DNA from 3 places in the Saccharopolyspora antiqui genome. Region 1 is predicted to be linked to each of the others. Evidence: riboswitches for the same ligand, from Rfam matches in the RefSeq annotation. Region 1 holds a riboswitch; each other region holds the start of a gene.
The links. A riboswitch is a leader RNA that binds a small molecule or an ion and turns the genes downstream of it on or off. The one in region 1 is predicted to bind glycine.
Positions count from the first base shown of each region.

Region 2: linked by a shared signal. The riboswitch ahead of gcvT (glycine cleavage system aminomethyltransferase GcvT) and the one ahead of gcvH (glycine cleavage system protein GcvH) in region 1 are both predicted to bind glycine.
Region 3: linked by a shared signal. The riboswitch ahead of gcvP (aminomethyl-transferring glycine dehydrogenase) and the one ahead of gcvH (glycine cleavage system protein GcvH) in region 1 are both predicted to bind glycine.

Region 1 covers NZ_JBQQBO010000027.1:68,124-72,594, reverse strand. Annotated here, with positions in the region: gene ACTWQN_RS31515 (L-serine ammonia-lyase) at 1-1,098, opposite strand, end outside; gene gcvH (glycine cleavage system protein GcvH) at 1,127-1,498, opposite strand; glycine riboswitch at 1,549-1,647, opposite strand; glycine riboswitch at 1,648-1,752, opposite strand; gene ACTWQN_RS31505 (PucR family transcriptional regulator) at 1,863-3,419, shown strand; gene ald (alanine dehydrogenase) at 3,854-4,471, shown strand, end outside.
Region 2 covers NZ_JBQQBO010000025.1:37,584-42,054, forward strand. Annotated here, with positions in the region: gene ACTWQN_RS30350 (hypothetical protein) at 1-34, opposite strand, end outside; gene ACTWQN_RS30355 (hypothetical protein) at 237-392, opposite strand; gene ACTWQN_RS30360 (acyl-CoA dehydrogenase family protein) at 643-1,812, opposite strand; gene ACTWQN_RS30365 (TetR/AcrR family transcriptional regulator) at 1,916-2,641, shown strand; glycine riboswitch at 2,797-2,891, shown strand; glycine riboswitch at 2,892-2,990, shown strand; gene gcvT (glycine cleavage system aminomethyltransferase GcvT) at 3,124-4,227, shown strand; gene glyA (serine hydroxymethyltransferase) at 4,327-4,471, shown strand, end outside.
Region 3 covers NZ_JBQQBO010000007.1:219,810-224,280, forward strand. Annotated here, with positions in the region: gene gcvP (aminomethyl-transferring glycine dehydrogenase) at 29-2,923, opposite strand; glycine riboswitch at 3,054-3,170, opposite strand; glycine riboswitch at 3,171-3,272, opposite strand; gene ACTWQN_RS14565 (MerR family transcriptional regulator) at 3,350-3,922, opposite strand; gene ACTWQN_RS14570 (bifunctional nuclease family protein) at 4,182-4,471, opposite strand, start outside.

The sequences.
Region 1 (4,471 bases):
GGCGGCGTTCTCCACCTGGTTCGGGGTTCCGCCGAGGACCTCGGCGAGCCCGGCGGCGGCCATCGAACACGCGGAGCCGACCTCGCCCTGACAGCCGACCTCGGCCCCGGAGATCGACGCGTTCTCCTTGAACAGCACACCGACCGCAGCGGCCGCGAGCAGGAACCGAACCACCCCGTTGTCGTCGGCACCAGGCACGAAACGCACGTAGTAGTGCAGCACCGCGGGCACGATGCCAGCCGCTCCGTTGGTCGGCGCGGTCACCACGCGACCGCCGGCCGCGTTCTCCTCGTTCACCGCGAGCGCGAAGAGGGTGACCCACTCCAGCGGATCGTCCCGCTCGGTCAGCGAAGCGGCCAATTCCGCCGCCCGACGCCGGACTTTGAGGCCGCCGGGCAGTTCTCCGGTGTTGCGGCACCCGTTGTCCACGCATTCGCGCATGACTTGCCAGATGTCCAGCAGTTCCCGGCGCACGGTGTCCTCGTCGCGCCAGGACAACTCGTTGGCCAGCATGATGTCGCTGATCGACAGCCCGGACTCGGCGGTTCGGGCGAGCAGTTCCGCACCGGTGCGGAACGGGAACTTCAACACCGTCTCGTCGGGTTTGATCCGATCGGCACCAGTGGCGTCCTCGTCGACGACGAAACCACCGCCCACCGAATAGAACACCGCGGTGTCCAACTCGGCGTCGTCGGCGCCGAACGCGGTGAACCGCATCCCGTTGGGGTGCAAGGGCAGTGACCTGCGGCGGTGCATCACCAGATCCCGGTCCACCACGAACCTGATCTCCTGCACTTCGTCGACCAGCAACCGCCCGGTCTCCCGGATTTCCGCCACCCGGCCCTCAACCGCGGCCGGGTCGACGCTTTCCGGGCTGTGGCCCTCCAGACCGAGCAGCACCGCCTTCGGGCTGCCGTGCCCGTGCCCGGTCGCTCCCAGCGAACCGAACAGTTCCGCCTTGATCCGCTTCACCTGCGGCAACCGGCCCGCGTCGCGCAGCCGCTGCGCGAACCGCTTCGCAGCGCGCATCGGGCCAACGGTGTGCGAGCTGGACGGCCCGATGCCCACCGAGAACAGGTCGAAGACGCTGATCGCCATTGGCGCTCTCCTCCGTCGCCCGACCCGGCTACTGCGCGATCAGTTCCGCGTACTGCTCGGCGGTGAGCACCGCACCGGTGTCGGTGGCGCGCACCTCAAGCAGCCAACCCCCACCGAAGGGCTCGGTGTTGACCAGCGCGGGATCGTCCACAACGGACTCGTTGATCGCCACGACCTCGCCGCTCACCGGCGCGAACAGGTCGCTGACGGACTTGGTGGACTCCAGTTCACCGCAGGACTGACCGGCCTCGATCTGGTCTCCGACCGCGGGCAACTGGACGTAGACGATGTCGCCGAGGGCGTCGGCGGCATGTTGGGTGATGCCGATCCGGACCAGTTCGCCGCGGTCGGCAAGCCACTCGTGTTCTTCGGTGTAGCGCAGGTTCTCGGGCATGGACATGCGGGGAGGCTCCATAGCTGTCGGGGGGCACGCATGCCCGGGGTTGCTGGGCCTCCCCCTCTGTTGCGGAACCTGAGAGCTTCACCGCGGCAGTCGCGGCTTGCACCGTGGGTGGAGCGTCATCGATGACGCACGCTTTCCAGAGTTGCCTCGCCCGAACGGTCATGGGTGCCTGAGAGTTTGTGGGGAGTCTTGCTCCTTCGGCGCCCTGGCGGCTCGACGTGAGCTCGCAGGGTCTCTCCCGCACGGGGTCTAGGGCCGGTATGCGATTGTCGAGGTGCTCAGCAACGATAAACGGGCCAGCCCTGGTGTCAACGCCCTCCCCGCCCACCGGAGGCGGCCCGAGGTTCTCAGGAGGCCGGTGATGCTGGACATCCGGGCACTGGTCGAGAGAGTCGGACCGACGCTGCTGCGCGCCGTGGTCATCCCGGAGCCGACCGTCTGCGTCGGGGACGTCGTCATCGCCGAGCTTGATCAACCACCGACCGCGGCCGGCGGTGACCTCGTTCTGGGGGTGGCCGTCACGGACCGCGAACATGCGGTGGCGCTGACGCGGGTGTGCGGCGCACAGGATGCCGCGGCAGTGCTGCTCAAGCCGCCGATTTCCGCTGATGACGCCGTCGTCGCGGCTGCCGAGCAGAGCGGGGTGGCGCTGGTCGAGGTTCGGCCTGGTACCGCCTGGGCGCAGCTGGTCTGGCTGATCCGTGCCGCGTTGGCCGGAACCGGCATCGAGGAGGCCGATGCGCGCGGCGCCGGTGTGGGTGATCTGTTCCGGCTCGCCGATGCGGTGGCCGACGTGGTGGACGCGCCCGTCACGATTGAGGACGCGCACTCCCAGGTGCTGGCGTATTCCGCGCGGCAGGATCTCACCGATCCCGCGCGGGTGTCGACGATCATGGGGCGCAAGCAGCCCGACGACGTGCTCGCCAAGTTCCGGGCTCGCGGCACGTTCCGGCAGCTCAGCAAGGGCAGTTCGGCGATCTTCGTGCCCGCCCAGCAGGACGGAACCCTGCCCCGGTTGGTCGTGCCGATCCGGATGGGCGGTGAGCTGCTGGGGTCGATGTGGGCGGTGGTTCCCGGCGAGGTGTCCGAGGAGCGTTCTACCGCCTTCGCGGACACCGCACCGCTGGTCGCGCTGCAACTGCTGCGGTGGCGCGCGGTGGCGGATTCGGAGCGGCGCCGATCCGCCGAACAGGTGCGGCTGCTGTTGGAAGGCGGTGAAGGCTGGCGGGCCGCCGCCAACGACCTGGCGGTGCCCAACGAGCCGCATCGAGTCGTCGCCATCGAAGTGCCATCGTCGGCCGGCCCCGCGGAGGGGCATCGGTTGGCGATGTGGGAGTGGATCACGCGCGGGATCGGGCGGCGCCCGCTGGTCACCGAGATCGGCACCCTGCTGTATGCGCTGGTTCCCGACCGCGCCCGCCCCGGCGGCTGGCCGGACTTGCGGGAAGCCCTCGCATCCCACGACGTGTCGCCCCGTCCGCTCATCGCGGTGGGCACCGCGGTGGCTGTTGCCGAGCTGGCCCAGTCGCGGACGCAAGCCGAGGAGCTGATCGGCCTGCTGCGGACCGGCCTGTTGACGCAGCGGGTGGCGGTGTACGAGGACAACTGGCATCTGCTGGTGCTCAGCCGCATGGCGGGCGCGGCGACGGATGCCGGAATCGGCGCGCTCGGGCCGATACCGGTGCTGCGCGACCACGACCGCACGCAGGGCACCGACTACCTGGCCACCCTGCACGCGGCGCTGCGGCACCCCGGCGATCCCCGGCAGGCGAGCCGCGAGCTGCGCGTGCACCCCAACACCTTCCGCTATCGGATGAAGCGACTCACCCAACTCGTGAACGTCGACCTCGAAGACCCCGACGTCCGATCCGCGCTGCTCGTGCAACTACTCGCCGAGCACTGGGCGCAGCACGGCTGAAAGCAAGGGAACCTTCCTGCCACTCCCACCACACCGAACCGCCCGGCGCCAGATGGGAGCAAGGGAACCTTCCTGTCACCCGCCACTCGACCGCGGGCGACGGTGCTGTGCGAGGAAGGGAACCTTCCTGTCATCAGTGGGCCCGCGGCAACCCGCGTGACGTGCAGCAAGGGAACCTTTCTGTCATCCGTGGCCGGAAAGTGCTGCTGCGGGCCTGGTCGGTGCCTTTGTGAGGAAGGGAACCTTGCTGTCGCGGACCCGGCAGCTTCGGGTTTCGGGCAGGAAATCCGAACCCATTGGTGTAGCGCTGCGGTGCGCCGGGCGCGTTGTGCTGCGAGCACAAAGCGGTCGGGTCAATCTCATCCGGCGGGAATGATGCGCCCCTGGCAACGGCGGCGGATCGTTGGGCCCAACAGCGACGAAAGGAAGCCGCCGTGAAGATCTCAGTGCCGCGCGAGATCAAGAACAACGAGTATCGGGTCGCGATCACACCTGCGGGTGTGCACGAACTCACCTCCCGTGGCCACGACGTTTTCGTCGAGACGAGCGCGGGCGCGGGATCATCGATTCCCGACGAGGACTACCTGGCGGCGGGTGCGAAGGTGTTGCCCAGTGCCGATGAGGTGTGGGCCGAGGGACAGCTGGTCCTCAAGGTGAAGGAACCGATCGCCGAGGAGTACCCGCGCATGCGCCGGGACCAGGTGTTGTTCACCTACCTGCATCTGGCTGCTTCCGCCGAGCTGACCGACGCGATGCTGGCGTCCGGGGTCACCGGGATCGCCTACGAAACCGTGCAGACCGGCGACGGCAGGCTGCCGCTGTTGGCACCGATGAGCGAGGTCGCCGGGCGCCTCGCCCCGCAGGTGGGGGCCTACTCCCTGATGCGTCCCTGCGGTGGGCGCGGTGTGCTGCCGGGCGGTGTTCCCGGTGTGCACCCGGCGCGCGTCGTTGTGATCGGTGGCGGTGTCGCGGGCCTCAACGCGGCCCGCGTCGCGTTGGGCATGGGTGCCGACGTCGAGCTTCTCGACACCAATGTCGACAAGCTCCGCGAA
Region 2 (4,471 bases), on a different contig from region 1:
GATACCTGTTCCCCTGCCAAGGCGGTTGGGACATGGCCACACTCCTGCTCAAGTGCTCGGGTGCTCAAGTGCTCGGGCGCCGCTGATCCACCGCAGATCCTAACGAATCAGGCCACCCGAGAAGACCAGATCGGCCAAGGAGAAGCACGTTGCCTCGGCGGGACAACGATTCCCGACAACGGGTCCGCACGACGAACGACCCCCGGCGCGGTGCCGGGGGTCGTTGTCGGCTCGGGTCAGTGGCTCTTGCCGCCCTTGCCGAAGAACTTGTTCTTGACCTGGTCGATCTTCTCCTTGTTCTTCGGGTCGGAGGCGTACTTCTTGGCCTGGTCGATCACCTTGCGCCCCTGCGGGCTGCTGGCGAACTCGGTGACCTTCTTGAACAGCGACATCTTTGCTCCTGGCGGGTCGGACTCGTGGGCGGTTCGGAGTACCGGCTCCTCCCAGGCTACCGACAAAACGGGCGCGCTTCAGCCGAGCGCCGACCACCGAGTCGGACGAAATCAACCGGGCACCGGCATCGGCGTCCAAGACACCTGTCCCAGACGTTCGTGCTGCGTGCCGGTTCGTGGCGATTTCGCGCGAAAATCGCCACGCTCCAGGCCAAGTACCACGCTCCAGGCCGGAGGCAGGCGCCGAGGTTCAGCCGAGCACGCCGCTGATCGAGGCGTGGCCCTTCAGCAGGTTGCGGGCCACCGTGCGGCGCTGGATCTCGTCGGTGCCTTCGAAGATGCGCAGCAGTCGCAGGTCGCGGTACCAGCGCTCGACCGGCAGTTCCTTCGTGTAGCCCATGCCACCGTGCATCTGCAGCACCCGGTCCACGATCTCGCCCGCGCGGGTGGCCCCGAACAGCTTGGCGATCGACTGCGCGTGCCGCGAGTCCAGACCCTGGTCGACCTGCCAGGCCGCCTGCAGCACCAGCCAGCGCAGCGCCTCGATCTCCACCGCGGAGTCGGCGATCATCCACTGGATGGCCTGGCGCTCGGCGATCGGCTTGCCGAAGGTCTCGCGGGTCTTGGCGTAGTCCATTCCCATCTCGACCAGCCGTTCGCAGGCCCCGAGCGCGTGCGCGGGCAGCAGGTAGCGGCCGCGGCCGATCCACTGCATGGCCAGCGCGAAGCCCTTGCCGACCTCGCCGAGCACGTTGCTCGCGGGCACCCGAACGTTGTCGAACACCAGCGCGGCGGGTTGGCGCTCCAACGGGCCCATGATGTCGATCGGCTCGGACTTCCAGCCCATGTCCCGGTCGGCGAGGAAGCAGGTGACCCCGCCGTTGGCCCGATCGGTGACGGCGAAGACCATCGCGAAGTCGGCGTCGATGCCGCCGGTGATGAACGTCTTCTCACCGTTGATCACCCACTCGTCGCCGTCTTGGACGGCGGTGGTGCGCAGGTTCCTGGCATCCGATCCGGCACCCGGCTCGGTGATCGCGAAGCACGACTTGCGGGTGCCCTCGATGGTCGGCAGCAGGTAGCGCTGCTTCTGCTCCTCGTTGGCGTAGTACAGGATGTTGTCGGCGTAGCCGCCGAACCGGAACGGCACGAAGGTGCGGCCGAGCTCGATCTCGATCAGCGCGGTCAGCACCGCCGACAGGCCCATCCCGCCGTACTCCTCGGGCGTCTGCACGCCCCAGAACCCGGACTGCTTCGCCTTGTCCTGCAGTTCGCGCAGCTCGTCCCTGGTCAGGCCGCGTTGCCCGGCCCGCTCGCGACGCAGCACCTCGGGTTCCAGCGGCACCAGCTCGCGCTGGACGAAGTTGCGCACCCAGTCGCGGATGTCGCGTTCGGTGTCGGACAGCGAGAAGTCGACCATCGCCGGATTCCTTTCAGTGCAGCCGCATAACTAACGACGTTAGTTTTATGGCAGCCTAAGACCGTCCCGGCGAGCGCCGCAAGGGACCCGACGAGGAGAGAACGTGCCCAGACCAGCCACTCCCCGGCTGTCGCCGGAGCGCATCCAGCGGATCGGGCTGGAGATCATCGACACTGACGGCCTCGACGCGCTGTCCATGCGCCGCCTGGCCGAGCGACTCGGCGTGCGCGCCGCATCGCTCTACAACCACGTGTCGACCAAGGAAGACCTGCTGCACGAGATCGCCGACGGCGTGATGGCCGCGGTGGACGTCTCCGGCTTCGACGCGGACTGGACGACCGGCCTGCGCACCTGGGCCCGCTCCTACCGGGCGGCCCTGATCTCGCACCCGAACCTGGTCCCGTTCCTGGCCTACGGCCCGGCCCGCCGGGAGATCGCGCTGCGCGCCGCGGACGCGGTGCACGGCGGCCTGACCAGCGCGGGCTGGCCGCAGCGCTACGCCACGATGATCGGTGCCTCGACGAAGTACCTGGTGGTCGGCTCCGCGATGGGCTCGTTCAGCGGCGGCTTCCCAGACGACGCGGCGGTCTACGACGACCGCTTCCCACACCTCAACCGAGCCCACCTGCTCCGCGAACACGCGGCGGAAATAGACGCGGACAGCTTCGAACTAGCCCTATCCGCCCTGATAGACGGCCTGCAGAAGCAGTACCGCGAACTGAGCGACGAGCGGATGCGCCGCGAGCCCCAGGCGTCGCTGGAAGACCCGGCCGATGTCGCAGAACTGAACGCAGCCCGCGACGACATGGGATCCGGCGACGCCTGGTGACGCGAACGGACAACTCACTCAGTCCACTTCGGGTAACCCCTTTCGGAGGAGACACAAGTCGCGGTCAAGCCAGTCCGAGATCACTCACTCGTCCGGTTGACTTGGGTCGTGTTCGGTTCGTAGCGTCCTGGGCGCACAACCGAATACCGCGCCGATGACGTCGTGCGGGAGAGACTCCGCCCGCGAGGTGGAGCGCCGAAGGAGCAACACTCCCCAGCAAACTCTCAGGCACCGGCACCGCACGACACCAGGCGAACACGGAGAAAAGCAGAAGCGCAGGCTTCTCGCCCACGGTGCAAGCCACCCCTGGGGGTGGCGAAACTCTCAGGCCAATGACTCCGGGGAGACCCGCCCGACCAGCGCAAGCCCGTGCAGGTCCCAAGCCCGTGCAGGTCGGAGTCGAGGTGCCCCCGATAAGGTTGGGCGCAGTGAGCTGACCGGCCCTCGACTGCCGACCGGTGCCCACCAGGAGGAGTCTCACCATGTCGTCGCCTCGGCGAACGCCCCTGCACCACGTGCACGAAGCCCTCGGTGCGACCTTCACCGAATTCGCGGGCTGGCAGATGCCGGTGCGCTACTCCGGCGACATCGCCGAGCACAACGCGGTCCGGGGCAGCGCCGGACTGTTCGACCTGACCCACATGGGTGAGATTCGCATCAGCGGGCCGCAGGCCGCCGAAGCGCTGGACCACGCGCTGGTCGGGGCCGCGTCGGCGATCAAGCCCGGCCGCGCCCGCTACACGATGATCTGCAACGACTCCGGTGGCGTGCTCGACGACCTGATCGTCTACCGGCTCGACGAGCAGGAGTTCCTGGTGGTGGCCAACGCCGCCAACGCGGCCCTGGTGTCCGCCGAGTTGGCCGACCGGGTCGGCGGGTTCGACGCCGAGCACCGGGACGTCTCCGACGACTACGCGCTGATCGCCGTGCAGGGCCCCAACGCCGTCGCGATCCTCGCGCCGTTGACCGACACCGACCTCGACGAGGTCAAGTACTACGCGGGCTACCGCAGCCAGGTGGCGGGCCAGGACGTGCTGCTGGCGCGCACCGGCTACACCGGCGAGGACGGCTTCGAGCTGTTCACCGCGCCCGGCGACGCCGAAGCGGTCTGGCAGGCGCTGACCGAGTCCGGCGCGCGGCACGGCCTGCTGCCGACCGGGCTGTCCTGCCGCGACACGCTGCGCCTGGAAGCGGGCATGCCGCTGTACGGCAACGAGCTGTCCGCCGACCTCACGCCCTACCACGCCAACCTCGGCCGGGTGGTCAAGCTCGACAAGCCCGGCGACTTCGTCGGCAAGGCCGCGCTGGCCGCCACCGCCGAGAAGCCCACCGAGCGCACCCTGGTCGGGCTGAGCACCGAGCAGCGCCGCGCGCCCCGGCACGGCTACCGCGTGCTGGCCGCCGACGGCGCCGAGGTCGGCGTCGTCACCAGCGGCGCCCCGTCCCCGACCCTGGGCCACCCGATCGGGATGGCCTACGTGGATCGCGACCACAGCGAACCCGGCACCCAGTTGCAGGTCGACATCCGCGGTAGGAACGTCGCGGTGCAGGTCGTCGAGCTGCCGTTCTACCGCCGCGAAGCCTGACGAGATCGAACATCTGGAGGACACTTGCGAGACATTCGTCATCCCCTCGCACGGGTCCGACCGGGTGCGGGTGTCCCGCAATACACAGGAGGCAACATCATGTCGACACCGGACCTGTTCAACGACCAGCTGGCCGCGGTGGATCCGGAGGTGGCGGTGGCGGTGGGCGCTGAGTTGCACCGCCAGCAGTCCACGCTGGAGATGATCGCGTCGGAGAACTTCGCCCCGCAGGCGGTGTTGGAGG
Region 3 (4,471 bases), on a different contig from region 1:
CACCGCGACCGGGGGTGCTGCGGGGAGATCAGCCCTGGTAGGCGGTCAGCGGCGGGCAGGAGCAGACCAGGTTGCGGTCGCCGTGGGCGCCGTCGATGCGGCGCACCGGCGGCCACACCTTCACCACATCGGTGCCCAGCGGGTAGGCCGCTTCCGCCCGCGAGTAGGCGTGGTTCCACTCCTTGGCCAGCGAGGCAGCCGTGTGCGGGGCGTGCACCAGCGGGTTGTCGTCGGCGGGCCACTGCCCGGCGACGACCTTGTCGATCTCCGCCCGGATGGCGATCATCGCCTCGCAGAAGCGGTCCAGCTCTGCCAGGTTCTCGCTCTCCGTCGGCTCGACCATCAGCGTGCCGGCCACCGGGAACGACATCGTCGGCGCGTGGATGCCGTAGTCGGCCAGCCGCTTGGCGACGTCGTCGACGGTGATGCCGCTGGTCCTGCTGATCGGCCGCAGATCGAGGATGCACTCGTGCGCCACGAAGCCGCCCTCGCCGGTGTAGAGCACCGGGAAGTAGCTGCCCAGCCGGCGGGCCACGTAGTTGGCGGCGGCCACCGCGGTCAGGGTCGCGCGGCGCAGGCCGTCGGCACCCATCATCCGCACGTAGGCCCAGGAGATCGGCAGGATCGAGGCGCTGCCCCACGGGGCCGCGCTGATCGGGCCGACCCCGGTCGTCGGACCCGCGGCGGGCTGCATCGGGTGGTTCGGCAGGAACGGCGCCAGGTGCTCGCGCACCCCGATCGGGCCGACCCCGGGGCCACCGCCGCCGTGCGGGATGCAGAAGGTCTTGTGCAGGTTCAGGTGTGAGACGTCGGCACCGAACTTGCCCATCCGGGCCAGGCCGATCAGCGCGTTGAGGTTCGCGCCGTCCACGTAGACCTGACCGCCGGCGTCGTGCACCAACCCGCACACCTCGCGCACGGTGTCCTCGTAGACGCCGTGCGTCGACGGGTAGGTGATCATGATCGCGGCGAGGTCGTCGGCGTGCTCGGCGACCAGTTCGCGCAGGTGCGCCATCTCGATGTTGCCCTCGTCGTCGCAGCGCACCACGATCACCCGCATCCCGGCCATCACCGCGCTCGCGGCGTTGGTGCCGTGCGCGCTCGCCGGGATCAGGCAGACGTTCCGGTCGGCGGCACCACGGCTGTGGTGGTAGGCGCGGATCGCCAGCAGACCCGCGAACTCGCCCTGGCTGCCGGCGTTGGGCTGCAGGCTCACCGCGTCGTAACCGGTGATCTCGGCCAGCCAGTTCTCCAGGTCCTTGACGATCGACAGCAACCCGGCGGCGTCCTGGGCGGGCGCGAACGGGTGCAGCGAACCGAATTCCGGCCAGGTGATCGGCTCCATCTCGGCCGTCGCGTTGAGCTTCATGGTGCAGGAGCCCAACGGGATCATGCTGCGGTCCAGCGCAATGTCCTTATCGGACAGTTGCCGCAGGTAGCGCAGCAGCGAGGTCTCGGAGCGATGGGTGTGGAACACCGGGTGGGTCAGGTACTCCGAGGTGCGCCGCAGTGCTGTCGGCAGCGCGTCCGGGGTCTCGGTGTCCAGTTCGTCGACGTCCACATCCGCGATGCCGAACGCCTGCCACACGGTCGCCAGATGGGCCCGCGTGGTGGTCTCGTCGCAGCTGATGCCGACGTGGTCGACGTCCACCCGGCGGAGGTTGACGCCGCGCTGCCGGGCCGCCGCGACGATCTCGTCCGCCCTGCCCGGCACCTTCGTGACGATCGTGTCGAAGAACTCCCGGTGCAGCACCTCGATCCCGCTGCGGCGCAGCTGCTCGGCGAGCACGGCCGCCATCCGGTGCGCGCGGGTCGCGATCGAACGCAGCCCGGCCGGTCCGTGGTACACGGCGTACATCGACGCCACGACCGCCAGCAGCACCTGCGCGGTGCAGATGTTGCTGGTGGCCTTCTCGCGGCGGATGTGCTGTTCGCGGGTTTGCAGCGCCAGCCGGTAGGCCTGGTCGCCGTCGGCGTCGACGCTCACCCCGACCAGTCGGCCCGGCAGCTGCCGCTCAAGTCCCTTGGCCACGGCCATGAATCCGGCGTGCGGACCGCCGAAGCCCATCGGCACCCCGAAGCGCTGGGTGCTCCCGATCACCACGTCGGCGCCGATCTCGCCGGGCGAGCGCAGCAGCGTCAGCGCCAGCAGATCGGCCGCCACGACGACCTTCGCGCCGCGCCGGTGCACTTCGGCGATGATCTCCTCGTGGTCGCGCACCGCGCCAGCGGCGCCCGGATAGGCCAGCAGCACGCCGAAGAACTCGCCCTCCGGCAGCGCCCGCGCCCCCTCGGACAGGTCCGCCACGACGACCTCGATGCCCAGCGGCCGCGCGCGGGTCTCGATCACCGCGATGGTCTGCGGCAGCGTATCGGCGTCCACCACGAACCGCGGCGACTTCGACCGGCCCGCGCGGCGCACCAGCGTCATGCCCTCGGCCGCCGCGGTCGACTCGTCGAGCATCGAGGCGTTGGCCACCGGCGCCCCGGCCAGGTCGGCGACCATGGTCTGGAAGTTCAGCAGCGCTTCGAGGCGCCCCTGCGAGATCTCCGGCTGGTACGGGGTGTACGCGGTGTACCAGGCGGGGCTTTCCAGCACGTTGCGCAGGATCACCGGCGGGGTGATGGTGGCGTAGTAGCCCAGCCCGATCATCTCGGTGTGCGGGTGGCAGTGGTGCGCCAGGTCGCGCAGCTCGGCCAGCGCGTCGGCTTCGGTGGCCGGTTCGGGCAGCGCCAGCTCCAGGTCGCCTTCCCGGATCGCCTCCGGCACGGCGCGCTGCCCCAGCTCCTCCAGCGAACCGACCCCGATCACGTCGAGCATGTGCGCCAACTCGGCGGGCATCGGTCCGACGTGCCGATCGGCGAACGGCGTGCCGTGCTCCAGCGCGGCCAGTGGGATGCGGTCGTGGGTCACGTCGGTCATCGCCAAACCTCAATCATCACGGCGGACAAAGGGCGGCAGGCAGTGCAGGCCACGTGAGCGACGATCGCCTTGCTGCTCAGGTGACCGACCGGGCGCGGATGTCCCGCAAGACCCAGCTGGAACTGCGCTGCTCTCCCCCTCTGTCACTGTCCGCGCAGCGGACGCCTGAGAGCTTCACCCGGAGCACCGGGCTTGCACCGTCGGCGGAGTGCACCACGGCTGCGGTGCGCTCTCTTTCCAGAGGCATCTCGCCCGTGCGGTCCAGGTGGCCTGAGAGGTTGTCGGGGAGAGTTGCTCCTTCGGCGCCAGCCACGACCGAAGCCGGACCGGACTCTCCCGCACGGGGTCGGCGATGTGCCGCAGCCTACCGGATCAGGCGGCCGCAGCGGACCGCCGATGTCACCAGCCGCACATGGTTCGCCCGATTCAGCCGGTCTCGGCCTGCCGGTCGCGCCGCCGCCGGGACAACTCGTCGTCCACCGACTCCGCCAGCTCGCCACCGTCGGCCCGTTCGGCCGGGAACTCGTGGATCGTGCCGCTGATCTCGCGCATCGCACCGCTGACGGCGATGCCGAACACCCCTTGGCCACCCTGCAACAGGTCGACCACCTCCTCGGCAGAGGTGCACTCGTAGACCGTCGTCCCGTCGCTGAACAGCGTCAGCCGCGCCAGGTCCTGCACGCCTCGGTTGCGCAGGTGCTCCACCGCGACCCGGATGTTGTGCAGCGACACCCCGGTGTCCAGCAGTCGCTTGACCACCTTGAGCACCAGGATGTCCTTGAACGAGTACAACCGCTGCGAGCCAGAACCGGCGGCACCGCGGATGGACGGTCCGACCAGCTTGGTGCGCGCCCAGTAGTCCAACTGGCGGTAGGTGATACCGGCGATCTGGCAGGCCGCCGGGCCCCGGTAGCCGACCAGTTCGTCCGGCAGTGAGGCGTCGGGGAACAGTTCGCCCTGCTCAGCGGCAGCATCCCGGTTGGACGCTTCCTCGACCACGCCTGCCTCCCCTCGTCCGGCACGAAGCCGACGACGACGATCACCAGCACCCGAACCATCCCGGTCCAGGGCCGCGAACACCGCCCACCGGTCGAACGCATCGGCCGAATCACCGGCTGAATCACACCGGGGCAATTCGCGTATCTCGACGGTATGCCTGCCCCGCGGGGAGGTCAACGCGACGCGCCCGGACGACCCGGCCCCTGCCCGCGGTGCGCGGGCAGGGGCCGGGATGCTGTCGTCGGGCCGATCGGCGGGGTCAGGTGTCCGCGCCGCGGAAGTCCTCCGGCGATACCGAGTCCAGGAACTCGCGGAACTTCTCGACCTCGTCCTCTTGCTCGTCCGGGATGATCAGCCCCGCCTCGTCCAACACCGATTCGTCGGCGTGGATCGGCACCCCGATGCGCAGCGCCAGCGCCACCGAGTCGCTCGGCCGTGCCGAAACCCGCACATCCCCGTCGAACACCAGCTCGGCGAAGAAGGTGCCGTCCTGCAGGTCGGTGATCCGCACCTGTTCCAGGTCGCGCCCGAGGGCACCGATGACGTCCT